Regions from separate parts of the Paenibacillus wynnii genome, predicted to be linked through region 3. Evidence: riboswitches for the same ligand, from Rfam matches in the RefSeq annotation. Region 3 holds a riboswitch; each other region holds the start of a gene.
The links. A riboswitch is a leader RNA that binds a small molecule or an ion and turns the genes downstream of it on or off. The one in region 3 is predicted to bind thiamine pyrophosphate.
Positions count from the first base shown of each region.

Region 1: linked by a shared signal. The riboswitch ahead of thiC (phosphomethylpyrimidine synthase ThiC) and the one ahead of PWYN_RS09740 (ABC transporter substrate-binding protein) in region 3 are both predicted to bind thiamine pyrophosphate.
Region 2: linked by a shared signal. The riboswitch ahead of PWYN_RS18745 (ABC transporter ATP-binding protein) and the one ahead of PWYN_RS09740 (ABC transporter substrate-binding protein) in region 3 are both predicted to bind thiamine pyrophosphate.

Region 1 covers NZ_JQCR01000002.1:1,220,815-1,225,561, forward strand. Annotated here, with positions in the region: gene thiC (phosphomethylpyrimidine synthase ThiC) at 1-1,296, opposite strand, end outside; TPP riboswitch at 1,466-1,572, opposite strand; gene PWYN_RS27930 (S-layer homology domain-containing protein) at 2,218-3,663, opposite strand; gene PWYN_RS28625 (zinc ribbon domain-containing protein) at 3,764-4,000, opposite strand; gene PWYN_RS08090 (DUF554 domain-containing protein) at 4,030-4,737, opposite strand.
Region 2 covers NZ_JQCR01000003.1:736,299-741,045, reverse strand. Annotated here, with positions in the region: gene PWYN_RS18755 (DHA2 family efflux MFS transporter permease subunit) at 2-1,522, opposite strand; gene PWYN_RS18750 (TetR/AcrR family transcriptional regulator) at 1,714-2,298, shown strand; TPP riboswitch at 2,389-2,492, shown strand; gene PWYN_RS18745 (ABC transporter ATP-binding protein) at 2,477-3,361, shown strand; gene PWYN_RS18740 (ABC transporter permease) at 3,342-4,121, shown strand; gene PWYN_RS18735 (ABC transporter substrate-binding protein) at 4,118-4,747, shown strand, end outside.
Region 3 covers NZ_JQCR01000002.1:1,596,884-1,601,630, reverse strand. Annotated here, with positions in the region: gene PWYN_RS09755 (ABC transporter ATP-binding protein) at 1-122, opposite strand, end outside; gene PWYN_RS09750 (ABC transporter permease) at 203-964, opposite strand; gene PWYN_RS09745 (thiamine-binding protein) at 961-1,254, opposite strand; gene PWYN_RS09740 (ABC transporter substrate-binding protein) at 1,486-2,526, opposite strand; TPP riboswitch at 2,687-2,797, opposite strand; gene PWYN_RS09735 (hypothetical protein) at 2,826-4,268, opposite strand; gene PWYN_RS09730 (MFS transporter) at 4,342-4,747, opposite strand, start outside.

The DNA.
Region 1 (4,747 bases), 380 kb from region 3:
ATGGTCATAGCCGGGAGCAATATCTGTTGTTAAGGGGCCTAATGTGTAAAAAGGAGCTCCATGGCAAAGCTCTAGCTGCTTATCCATGTTCTCTTTGATCAGATGCATCGGCACATGACCTGGCCCCTCCACCATTACCTGAACATCATGCTTCCATGCCAGCGATGTTAATTCACCCAACGTTTCCAGTTCGGCAAATTGAGCCTCATCATTGGCATCGGCGATAGAACCTGGCCGCAGCCCGTCTCCCAGGGAGAATGCCACATCGTAAGCCTTCATAATCTCACAAATATCCTCAAAATGGGTATATAAAAAGTTCTCCTGATGATGTGCAAGGCACCACGCCGCCATAATTGATCCACCACGTGAGACAATACCTGTCATCCGCCCTGCGGTCAGTGGAATATAACGAAGCAGCACTCCGGCATGAATCGTAAAATAGTCCACTCCCTGCTCCGCTTGCTCGATCAGCGTATCCCGGTAAACCTCCCAATTTAAATCCTCGGCCTTCCCGTTCACCTTTTCCAAAGCCTGATAGATGGGCACTGTTCCGATAGGTACAGGGGAGTTGCGGATAATCCATTCGCGGGTAGTGTGAATGTTTTTGCCTGTCGATAGATCCATGATATTATCCGCGCCCCAGCGTGTGGCCCATCTCATCTTCTCCACCTCTTCCTCAATAGACGAGGACACGGCGGAGTTGCCGATATTGGCGTTGATTTTCACTAGGAAATTCCGCCCGATAATCATAGGTTCACTCTCAGGATGATTAATATTGGCAGGTATAATTGCGCGGCCGCTGGCTACCTCATCTCTTACAAACTCAGGTGTAACATTCTCACGGATGGCTATAAACTCCATTTCCGACGTAATAATCCCTTTCCGTGCGTAATAAAGTTGACTGACATTCCGGCCCTTTTTGGCTCTAAGCGGACGCCGCTGTAATCCTGGAAATATCTCCACACCCGACTTACCCGTGGCATTCCCATTATCCTCCGGTTTGATAGTTCTTCCTTCATAGGCTTCCGAATCTCCACGACTTCCAATCCACAAAAAACGATGAGGCGTTAAACCCTGACGAATATCACTATGCGCTTCGTCGTTAGTATAAGCCCCGCTAGTATCATAGACACGGACTGGAGCATTCTCCTCTTCCCCGCTGGTACCCGATGTTCGGCTCAATGTAATCTCGCGCATGGGTACTTGAATATCGGGCCGCGATCCCTCCACATACACCTTACGACTTCCTGGAAAAGCCGACAGATCAATCGTATCTTTCTTCGCTTGGCTAGGCATTTACATTCCTCCTAAAGGTTTGTAAGCGACACTTCAGTGAGTCCGAGAAGTATAAAACTCACTTCAGAAGCATTCGCTTATTTGGCAGCAACAAATAAGAGTGCGCGCAAAAAAGCCGCTCCACAATGGAGCGGCTTTATCCATAAACGGCCAAGGCCAACCATGAAAAAAGAGTCCGACTCCACTTTCCTACGCTGGTATAATCCAGATCAGGTTCAAGGGTCCAGGAATTCAATTTTCCCGTCTCAGCCCATTCAGGCTCCCCTAGTGGTTTCTTATTTAAGTTAGTTATAAGTTACAGAGAAACCCATCATTTGTCAACTTAAGTTTATCCATCAGAAATTGTATATCTTCGGTTCTTACCTTCGCAGAGTAAACTACGTTAGCGACTAATCAAGCAATTTAAGCAAATGAATCTCAGGAGATTTCAGTAAATGATTCTCAGGCAATGACTCAACTTGTAACTACTCATCTATCGCTCCAGTCAGACGGTTGCTTGTATTCACACCATTAAATTAAAGGGATGCGGATGATGAGTAACGGAACCCACGTTAATCGCAAAACAAGGCTAGCCAAAGGGTGATCTTAGTTTAGTTGCACTTTATACACTTAACTGATGCAAAAACAACTCTCGCAGGGCTTTAATTGTAATAAATACATCTAAACTCTGGCTAAAGGGGCATTATCGCCGAATATCATAAATATAAGTGTACTTTGTGCAACTACACTAAGAGACTCCATTAATTTGGATGTTTTAGTTGTAGAAAGTACACTTAAAAACTCACACAGTCCTCGTAAAGCTCTCTGGTTGCTTAGTCTGGCTTAGTCTGGCTTAGTCAGGTCTAGTCTTGTTTAGTCTGGCCTTGTCTGGCCTTGTCATGCTTAATCTAGCTTAGTATTGCATGATCATGTATAGGCTGCCTAACGATATTCCAATGTAAGCGAAAGAGACATGCCGTTATAGGAATATGAATATCCAGATAACACCTGGCTCGAAGCCATTGCGGCAGTAAGGTCAGCAATCGCATCTCCCTCATAAGCAGGCTTGATGCTCAACTCCGTCTCATGGGCTGCAATAGTCTTGGCAATCCTCTCCTTCAGTTCCATAGCGCTGTGTACAACAAGATCTTTATACTCATAATAATTCTTCGATATCGCCGTAGCTTCAGGCCACTTTACTGTCTCCCAGATATGATCCTTCATGAGTTCCTTATCCGTAACGTTGAAATAGCTATATATTAATCTTCCCTTTTCATCTGGAACCGGATCATCCCAAGTAACGTCCAAATTATAATATTCATTGTCAATCTTCACTTTATTCCACGCATGACTTATGCCGTCCGCCGTTCCTATCACTATCTCTGAATCTATACCGGCCAGCTCCAGCAGCAGATGTGCTGCATAGGCGTAACCTTGGCATACAGCGCTTCCGTTGAATAGGACACCATAGGCGCTGAACACGTCGTCCGGCAATGTATCCTTCAGGTAGTTGTCGTAATCGTAAACGGTGTGAAGAATAATATAGTCATGGATGGCGATCTCCTTCTCCATGTCACTCATGCCCGGCTTGATAATTTCTGTATTGACCCGTACTGATTCCTCATAGATTTTTTTCGTACGGTCGTCTTGAAAGAGGAGAGGTTTGTCTGATTGCTCGATGGCCCCCAGCAGCTCATGTTCATTTCTAACAAAGACCGGCCCATAGAGATCATAGATCCGAAACGCCAGTACAAAGATTTGCTCACGTGATGCTTTAGCCTTCGGTTGGAACGCTATCCCCCCCTTGGACTCCGTCCCTTGTAAAATACCGCTGGAGGAAAGCTTGTTCACGGCACTTCCCGCCCAGCCAGCCACAGCGCTTGCGTCCGTGAACGTAGGTGGGCTGCTGCTATTCAACCTATCAGCTATACCCGCCTTTTGAAGCGTGTTATATAACATGACCGCGATTTGTTCACGGGTGACAGGCTCATTCGGCGCAAAGCTTCGGTTGCCCATTCCACCGACTATGTTAAGCGCATAAGCCTTTAGTACATTCTCATCTTTCGTATCCTTGAACGGATTCACGGCAGGCATGGCTGCCTGGAGTCCCGTCATATTCTCATATAAACGAACGGCAATCTGGCTTAGCTCCGCTCTAGTAATTGCGTTCTGAAAATTACTCATAAGACCATAAGGAACAAGGCTCTGTACGTAGGCTTTGGTAACCTCTTCGGCCGCCCATGCACTTGGCTCATTTCGACTGGCAGCCGAGGTACTCAAAGGATGAATCAGCAATATATTAGAGGAGAGCAGCAGACCTGCTGTGAAGGCTGCCAGCTTATGCAGCTTCGGGTATTTTCTAGCGTTGTCCCTTATCATGAATGTCATATCCCCATTCTCCTATTCCATAGATATCCTGATCATTATATCGACAGGATTTCTAGAATAGTTGAGAGGACGCTCCGCAGGAACAGGTTCTAACCACTTTTTACAAGCAGTTATTTCGCCAACGCTCGAGCTTTGGGATATTACGCGTAAACATACCGGTCATGAACTTAGGAAAACCAAATTCCACCAGCTTCTGCTGAACTCTTGCTTTCATCATTTCCGAGGTAAGATCGGGCTGGGTGAACTTACCATTGTGGTAGCAGTGGCTGCAGTATTTCTTGCTTTTACTGCCATCTTCCTCGGTCCCGCCGCGTTGTTCGTCACGAGCAAGCGGCATGCCGCAGCTCTGGCAATTCTTATTTCCCTTTATCCCTGAAATGCGTACAGCACAGTAACTAATACTACGGCTATTACTATACCTGGAAGAAGATTAGCTACTTTAATTTTGGTTATTCCGAGCAAATTCAAACCTATAGCAGCAATCATAATGCCACCGGTAGCCGTCAATTCACTGATACAATTACCCAGTAAGGCATCGGGAACAAACCGGGTAATCTGTGTAGCTAACAACGCAATAGAGCCCTCATAGACAAGGATAGGAATGGCTGAAAATAACACACCGACTCCCAAAGTAGTCGTTAATATAATGGCAATGAAACCATCCATAATCGCCTTCGTGTACAGAATGTCATGATTACCTTTGATGCCGCTATCTAACGCACCCAATATGCCCATGGCTCCGACCACAAAAACCAAGCTGGCAGTTATAAACCCCTGAGAGATACTTCCCGGTTCATTGGAGCCGATTCGGTTCTCTAGCCACTGCCCTGCAGAGGTGAATTTATCCTCCAGAGAAATGAGTTCCCCGATAACAGCACCAATTACCAGACTAAGGATAACAATAAGGAAATTCTCGCTTTTAAAACCCATCTGTATACCTAGAACGACAATAGCTAGGCCAATTCCGTTCATGACCGTTTCTTTCATGCTTTCCGGAATACGGCGCAGCAGCCGTCCTAATAATGTACCAACAATTACCGTGATTCCATTCACCATCGCTCCAAGCAAAACCATTCCTTCACCC
Region 2 (4,747 bases), on a different contig from region 3:
TTTACCCATGCATGATTTCGGGTCTAACCTTCTTCTTGGACCCGTCTTCTTCGCCTTTGCTTCCTCTGCGCAGTAAGAGTCCCAACACTGCACCACCTATTGCTACGAACATCATGATATGGAAGGTATCATCAAATCCTTTGGCCAGTACAAGCTGTGTAGCGTGCAAAACTGCTTCTGGCGTAGACTCTCCAACAGAAGCACCGGCTTGTGCTGCAGCTTCCCTCATTTCAATCCCCCGTGCAGCAGCTCTGGAACTAAGTATAGTAACCAGTGTCGATACCGCCAAGGAATTAATAACCTGCTGCATCGAATTAGTCAACGAAGTCACCCGATTGACGAGATCCCGCGGCGCTTTGTTGAGCAAATGTGTATTCATAGGCATCATCATCATCCCCATGCCGGCTCCGCACATGATCAATGGCAGAATAACATCCCTGCTCTCCGTTGTAAGATCAACATGTGAATACTGGTATAGAGCACCCGATACCAGACTCAATCCGCAAACCACAAGCCAGCGTACCCCTATTTTATCAAATAGTATTCCGGCGATCGGCATCATAATTCCGGAAGCTATCGCTTGGGGGAGTAGGGTTAGACCGGTATCAAATGCCCCAAATCCACGTGCTTGCTGCAGAAATTGTGGTAATAAAAACAAGGCCCCATACAGGGCGAACTGAGCCACCCACTGAACTAATATGCCTGCGCTGAAGTCTATTGAGCGGAGTACTCGCAATTCCAACAGCGGAGTTCGAGTACGTAATTCAACTATAACAAAAGCAATTAAAGCTACAGCACCGACTGACAACCCAATAAGAGTCTTATCGGAACTCCAGCCCTGAGCTCCTTGACTTACCCCATAAGATAATGAAGCAAAGGCTAACGGTCCCAGGATCATGCCATATTTATCGACTCCGGCAACCTGACTTTTCTCTACCTTAGGCAGTTTTCTTAACCCAATGAACAAACATACGATACCGATTGGAATGTTAATCAGAAAGATCCAACGCCAGGAATGGTATTGAACTAACCATCCGGATAACACGGGTCCTATCGCCGGAGCAAACAATACCGGGATGCCCATAATCCCCATTACTACACCGACCTTGCTCATTGGACTCAGTCTATAGACATAAGCCATGGCTACCGGCAGCACGCAACCTCCGCCAAGTCCTTGTATTACACGGAATGCGATAAGCCACTCGGCACTGCTTGGTGTAGCACATAGTATGGATCCGATTGTAAATAATACGATAGCACTCAAAAATACAGTCTTGGCTCCAAATCGGTCGGATAACCAACCAGAAAGGGGAATCACTGAGGCTTGGGCCAACATATACCCGGTAACCACCCATTGCAATGTATTCAAATTCGTATGAAAGTCCACTACCAGAGTAGATAAAGCTACATTCATCGCAGTACTGTCCAGCACAACCATAAATACGCCCGCTATGATCGCAATAAGCGGAACTAAAATACTGGATATCCGAAAGTCCGCATCTGACTTCATCGTTTGTTCCATTCTCTTTCTCCTCCTAATAACCCCTTGCACGAGTATCATTGACCTCTTCGCGGGTATATCTATATAATTGATTGATCGGACAACTGTCCGTTTCTCCATCCATTAGTTTACGGACAATTGTCCGCTATGTCAATTAGATTCTGCATCATTACTTAACACTATTAATTTCTATTAAAGGAGTCCCTTCTCTTATGGCTAATGATCCCTATATACAGAAAATTTTGGAGGCCGCCGGACAGCTTTTTACCGAAAATGGTCTGGATGCGGTCAGTATGTATAGTATTGCTAAAAAAGCCGGCATTGGACAGGGTTCCTTATACCGCCGCTTCAGTGATAAAGGTGAAATTTCTTCAGCTCTCCTACTGGACAGTACTGAGAGATTCTTAAGGCTAATGGAGCAAGAGGTTCAGCAGTCCGGTTCCGAGATTCCTGCATTGGAGCGTCTTCAGAACAGTATTGAGAGAGTTATCGATTTCATCGCTCAACATGCGGAGCTGCTGCAGCTTATTAAGTCTGAATTCACCGGTAAAAAACAGCTCACCCACTTCGAACATCCTTTTTTCCAAAGACTAAGTGCAGTGCTGGCCGAGCTGATTCAACAAGCTTCCGACCGTAATGAAATCATCTCCGTGAACCCCAAATTTGCTGCTACAGCATTGATTTCCGTACTCAGTCCAGACCTCTATTTGTACCAGCAAAAGGTTCACGGAGATTCCAAAGAACAGATCGTAAAAGGCATAATTACGCTGTTTGTGACAGGACTCCGTAAATCTTAGTATTGAAAAGGCTAAAGTCTCTCCCAACTCTTTACATATCGATAAGATATGGTATATTTAAAACCACTTAAGAATTCAATATCGACCTATTTATTTCACTAGGGGAGTCTACTTGACTGAGATGGAGTTCAACCTCCGGACCCTTGGAACCTGATCTGGATCATACCAGCGGAGGGAAGTGGAACCGGACTTTCAAGTGATGCATACCTATGCAGACGAGAATTTTGGGCCCATTCATTTCCTTTGGAGATGGATGGGTCTTATTTGTTTGGAAGGGGGTTTGTCTACGAACACAATGATCTCTATTAATGATTTGTCCTACTCTTTTGACCCACAACGGAAATACTCAGTTTTATCAGAATTGTCTATGAAAGTTAAACATGGAGAGTTCGTCTCTGTCATTGGCCCCAGCGGTTGTGGGAAAAGTACGCTTTTCAAGATTATCGCAGGACTGTCGGAACCTACTAACGGCGATATCATCTGGCAAGAAGCTAGCTCCACTGCAACTACCCGATTAGGGAACATTGCCTACATGCCTCAACAAGACCTTTTACTGCCCTGGAGGACGGTATTGGACAATTGTCTTCTGCCGTGGGAAGTAACTCAGAACCGCTCAAAAGCGGAAACGATCTCGATGATACGCGAGATGCTGGAGCGCTTTGGTCTTGCAGAAGTGGAACAAGCTTATCCGAATGAATTATCGGGTGGTATGAGGCAGCGGATCGCTTTTTTAAGAACCCTTGTAACCGGAGCGGAGCTTATGCTGCTGGATGAACCTTTTGGCGCTCTTGACGCTATAACTAAACGGGAAATGCACAAGTGGCTTACCGGGTTATGGGATGGGCTTGCGAAGACGGTTCTATTCATTACACATGATCTGGAGGAAGCGATTCTGCTTAGTGATCGAATCTACCTAATGTCCGGCAGTCAATCAAAAGCTCCAATGCAGGAATTCATCGTTGATTTACCAAGACCAAGGCACTCTGCTATGAATTATGATCCGCGGTTTCTGAAGTTGCGGGAGGATTTGGAGAGACGACTTTATGATACTCACACCTCTTAAACGTTATCTTAGAGATTATGGACTTGCCCTCCTCCTTCTCCTCTTCCTTCTCGTGTGCTGGGAGACCGTTGTTCGTCTGAAATGGATTCCATCGTTTATCCTTCCGGCTCCTACGTCCATTTGGAATGCTCTAGTCGAGAATCGGCGGTTGTTATTTGGGCAGCATCTACCGGCTACTCTTCAGGAAGTAATTATGGGATTCATTCTTTCTGTTGTCTTAGGCTCATTGTTAGGTACCGGAATGCATTTGTCCCGTAGGCTAGAAAAAGCACTATATCCCTTCATTATCATCAGTCAGACGATCCCGTTAATCGCTCTCTCGCCCATCTTCATATTTTGGTTCGGTTATTCGCTGGCAGGCAAGGTTGCCGTTGTCTTCTTAACAGCATTCTTTCCGGTAGTGGTGGGTAGCTTTGATGGATTACGCAAGGGGGGTGAAGGCTACAGAGAGCTATTATTAACTATGGGCGCAAACCGATGGCACCTGCTTACAAAGATCCAGATTCCGCTGGCACTGCCCTCATTTTTTTCCGGCTTGAAACTATCGATTGTATATTGTGTGATCGGAGCAACGATTGGCGAATGGCTCGGGGGCAGCAAGGGCCTTGGTTATTTCAGCCGCCGTATGGCCGGGAATCTGCAAAGTGATGAGATGTTCGCGGCCGTATTCTTGCTGTCTGCACTTGGCCTTGTCCTTTTTCTAATCCTAGTCTTGCTTGAAAAAATTCTATTCATGAAAAGAGGTTCATCCAACTCATGATGTATACCAATACTAAATTAAGAGTGTCAGTCTCCCTATTACTACTTTGCATCTTTCTAATTCTAGGCGGTTGTTCGGCGGGTAAATCTAAACAGCCTTTGCAGAAGCTTACCCTTATGCTCGACTGGTATCCGAATGCCGTGCACTCTTTATTTTATGCAGCGGAGAGCCAAGGCTTTTTTGCTGAAGAAGGTCTGGATGTAGAAATCCGAATGCCTGCGGACGGCAATGACGGCCTGAAGCTAGTCGCGGCTAATCAGATTGATCTGGCACTTAGCTATCAACCTCAGGTACTCATGGCCCGCGCTGAGCAAATCCCGGTGCAATCCATCGCTGCCATAGTCAGACATCCACTGAATCATCTGCTGATTCCCGCAGAAGGTGCAGTACAACGTCCTAAAGATTTGATGGGTAAAAGTATCGGTTACTCCTCCATCCCTCTATATGAAGCAATGGTGAAGACAATGATTAAGAATGATGGCGGAGATCCGCAGAGTGCAAACCTGATCGATGTTGGATTTGATCTTATCCCGGCAATTTCCACAGATAAAGTGGATGCCATCATGGGCGGTTTCATTAATCACGAGGCGCTGATCTTGGCCAAAGAGGGTCATCCTGTGACTTCA
Region 3 (4,747 bases):
ACAATAGATACAAATTCCTGCGGCTCCACTTGGAGTGAAACCTTATGGAGTACTTCCGTCTCGCGGCGGCGGTGAGAGAAGGATTTGGAGATGCCGCTAACTTCAAGAGCAGGAGGTGTCATGCGATTAAGTGTAGAATCTGATTTCTCAATATTTCTGTGGGGAATCTGCGTCACATCGGACATCGGACACACCTTCCTTTCTATGAATTGCGGCGAGGTTTCCAGCGTACAAGCCATTTCTCCAGTAGCGCAATAATTGCGAACAGCACCAGACTGAGCAGTACGATGATCGCAATAGCGACGAACACCCGGTCTGTACGATAGGCTGATTTTTGCAAGAGCATATAATACCCGATGCCTTTATCCGCACCGATCCACTCTGCGACCACGGCCCCCATAACGGCATAGGTGGCGGATATTTTCAAACCGGAGAATAGTGAAGGCAAGGATGAAGGGAGCTCCAACTTGGTGAATATCTGCCACTTGCTTGCACCCGCCATTTTCATATAGTTCATCATCATTCGGTCACTTTGGGAGAGTCCACCCATCGTAGCAACAGCAATAGGAAAGAAACAAACTAAGGTAATGAGGACAATCTTCGGCAGCAGGCCAAAGCCAAACCAGATGACGAGCAGCGGTGCAAGTGCGATGGAAGGGACATTCTGACTCAGGATAAGCAGTGGATACAAAGCACGTTTGGCCCAAGGCAGCAGGTGCAGCAATAAAGCAACTATCAGCCCTACCGCCGTTCCTATGGGAAAGCCGATCAAAGTAAGGCGAAGCGTTGCAACCGTATGTTCCCCAATTCCTGCAGCGTTGCTGGTAGACTCCCGGGCGATATCTGTCGGACTCGGTAGAATCCACGCTTCAATATGGAAGAGTGACACGGACAGCTGCCATACGGCTAAAAAGAAGACGACCGCCACAAGTGGCGGCCATATTTGCTTCCAGGTTGATCTCACGGCCGATATTTCTCCGTCAGTTTATCCATGCTGATTCCGTTCGGGTTATGAGCGATCTTGATCTGCGAAATCACGCTTGGGCTGCCTGCCGCAACCAACGCTTCATGCATCTGGCGGACGATCTCGAGCAGCTCTGTCAGTTCCCCTTCCATGGTCGTATCCAGCGGATTCACCTGATGCTTAACACCGGATTGCTGAATAACTTCGATAGCCTTGTCCACATACGGGATGGAATCCTCATTGTTCGGAGTTTTTGGGATCACTTGAATGCTTAATAGGGTATTTGCCATGTGAAATCATCCTTTCAGTTTGAAGTAAAATAAACTAAATATTTCGCAAAAAGGGTCGGTCGTCACTACGGTGAATGTTGGACTTCCGGCCGCTGTTGTCTCCAGATTTATTTGATTTTGTTCCGCCTACTAGCGGTGTAAATCCGGAGACAAAGGCGGTCGCTAACGCTCCTACAGTTCCAAAATCCCCCTTCGTTCCTACTTTCCTATTGTTTATTTTATTGTAAGATTTTACTGCCCGTCCGGCAAAAAGTCATTTGTAAATGCTTTGGTAGTATCCAGTGGTTTATCCAGCAGCTTTAGACCATACATCCAGTCTGCGTAGTTTTTCCACACTTCAGCCTTTTGCTCACCCCAGCGGGCAGCATCTTCCGTATATTTCGGGCTGAGCCATTTCTGACTGGCAAGAACCAGCTTGGCATCTAAGTCAGGTACAGCTTTGGTTAGAATGGCAGCAGCTTCTTCCGGTTTGTCGATGGCATATTGATATCCTTTCGACGTAGCCTTCAAGAATGCCTTCACCAGTTCCGGATTCTCGGCAATCGCTTTCTCACTTGTGGTAAGCACAGGGGTGTAATAATCTAGTTGCGGTGCGTAGTCCTTCAGATACTGCATATCCAGCGGCTCTCCGCGCAGTTCAGCTTCAATCCCTGTCCAAGCATAGAATATCCAGGCAAAATCAATATCACGTTTAACAGCTGTGAAATAATCGGCTTCACCAATATTGACAATTTTTACTTTCTTAACATCGCCGCCATCAGGATCCATAATCGCTTTCATGGCTGCTTCCTCGGCAGGAGAGCCCCAGCCTCCATAGGTTTTGCCCTCGAAATCTTTAGGGGTCTTGATATTGCGGTCCTTCGGAGCTGCAAAACCGGATGTATTATGCTGAATGATGGCAGCAATGGAGACCAGTGGCACTCCTTGAAGGCGAGCCAATGTTAAAGCCTCTTGAGCGCTAATTCCAAAAGCTGCTTCGCCGGAGGCAACCATGGTATCCGCGCCTGCAGCGCCCGGCTGCACGATCTCTACATCCAGACCTTCCTCAGTATAATAGCCAAGATCCTTGGCTGCATAAAGTCCGGTATGATTGGTATTCGGCGTCCAGTCGAGGGCAACCTTAATTTTAGTGAGTGTCTTGGGTGCATCTGTAGCTGCAGCAGTAGTTGCTTCCGGGGCAGCACCCGTGTTTCCGTTAGTACTGCCGCATCCGGCAATAGCAATAACCAGCATGCAGGTAAGGCACAACATTAGTACTTTTTTGACTCCCATTTTCTGTTTCTCTCCTTTGAATGTGCGGAAACGTAAGGCTAAGCCTGACATCTCCTGATCTATTCCCGTCTCACCGTACAAATTGAACAATCCGAAATACCAAAAAAGCGCCCCGAAGATCGGGACGCGGCAGGCGCTTGAATTAGTTATGGTTACAGGAACCAAGACTTATGGCGTTTCCTACGCTGGCATTATCCAGATCAGGTATAAGGGTCAGTATCTTATGGGATACAATCTCAGCCGGCCAATTCCAGCACCCCTGCTTATAAAGTTAGCGGGTTACGGTGTATTATAGACGATTAATCTTCAAGATGAAACCTTTTCTTGCGGCGATCCTGAATTCTTCCCCACAATGCCCGCACGGTAAGCGAGAGACTTACTACAATACCGGTCATCGCTAAAAATAAGGCCAGGTATTCAAAAGGAGAATACTCCAGCATTTTACTCCACTTAATCTGACCCTTTAGATCTTCAATGACCTGATTCATACCATAGATTCCGCTGATAACAGTATATACCGTAAGAATCATAAGAAGATTATCCCGCCGTTTGGACTGAAACTTATCCTGATACTGAAACAGGTCATCCAGTGTCTGTTTTACTTCTACGAATAAAGCGTCATTGCCATATACCTTCCGCATCTGTAAAAAGATTTCCCGCCCCTGTGATTGCGAAATAAGCTCCAGGAAATAAAATTTAGCCGAGAAGCGGTTAATGGAATAGATCAGATTCTCAATTTGCTCATAATCGTTATCGATCCGCAGCCGCGAATGCATATTTGCCAGCTTGAGCAATACGATTTTGTGGAAAACACTCAATAACAGTCCATAATAATATTCCCCGTACATCTCGTTGGCAAGATTGGTGGAGATATCTGATCCCTCCCGCGTAAGACAGCAGAAGGTTTGCTCGTTGGTCATGTAATAAGTGTTGGGTCCCCATCGGTTATAGGAATGGGTGCTGCAATAATTGTCGATGTAGGTAGGATCACTGGCACTCTTATGAGGTTGTCCTTTGAGATTGATACCATCCAGTTGAGAGGCTCTATACCGGAGGTGGATATCAATCTCGGCATCTTCTTCAAATTGGTAAAAGGCTTGTACAAGCATCCGCTCATCTACGAAATAAGGCAAGGTCTCAAAGTAGGCTCCGCTCAGCTCCGAGGAATCCAGACAAGAACGAAGACCGGGCACCAGCTCACTGAACACGAAATCTCCCACCTGTTCGAACACGCGGCCATTATGATGAATGTGTGTATGGGAATCCTTCTTGGACACATCCTCCAATGTACGGAATCGGTCTGCAAACTCCAGGGCCCGACTGAACGGGAGCTTCTGGGAGCCAAGATCAACTCGAATCGTTACGAAACCCAACTGAAAGGGACAGAGGAATACATCCGTGGATAATATCCGAAAAGGAAGATTGTTCAGCGGCATTTCCAGTAGGCAATCCAGTCCATTCACCCGGGAAAAGCGATGGAAGGAATCCTTGTCTTCCTTCTTTGGGAACAATACATGGGCGGCAAAAGGCAGATAGACCCGTTCCATGTTTTTGTGGGATACACAGTAGCCTTCTCCGTAGTAGGCATCCTCAAGCTCACTTTTATCGAGATAAAAGCGTGTGAAGCCATCTCTCACCAGTTGTTGCTCAAGCTCTTGGGACTCACCTTGCTTGATGGAGAACGGAAATATAAATTGCAGAAGAGCTTTTTCTACAACAGGATCGGGTGACAGCAAGTCCATGGTCTATTCCCCATTTTTACTTAAGATATAAATATAATCTTAAATTACCCTAAAAGCGGCTCATTGATCATACTCAGTGGACTTGGCTCTTGCGGTCGGGTTGTTCTATGCGGACTTTCCAAGCGGCAAGGCTAAGCAGAAACAACACAGCCGCAAAAGCAGCAAGGAGACCTGCCACTTTAGCTACCTCCAGATGATCCATGGCCCAGCCCATTAGCAGTGGCAGTAAAGCGCCGCCAATACCTCCGGCAGCAATCATAATACTTGGGGTTGTCTCCTCGGCACCCGGCAGCAGTTTGCTGGAGAACACTAGAGCTATGGAGAAAATGCCGGACATAAACAGCCCAAGAAGCAGGATTACAGCGAATGCTCCAAAGCGGTGATCCGCAAACGGGAACGCTATAAGAAGCAGAAGGGTGAGAAAGCAACTGCCCAGAACGTAAACACGGTAAGAAATTTTCTCCGCAAGGATGCCGGCA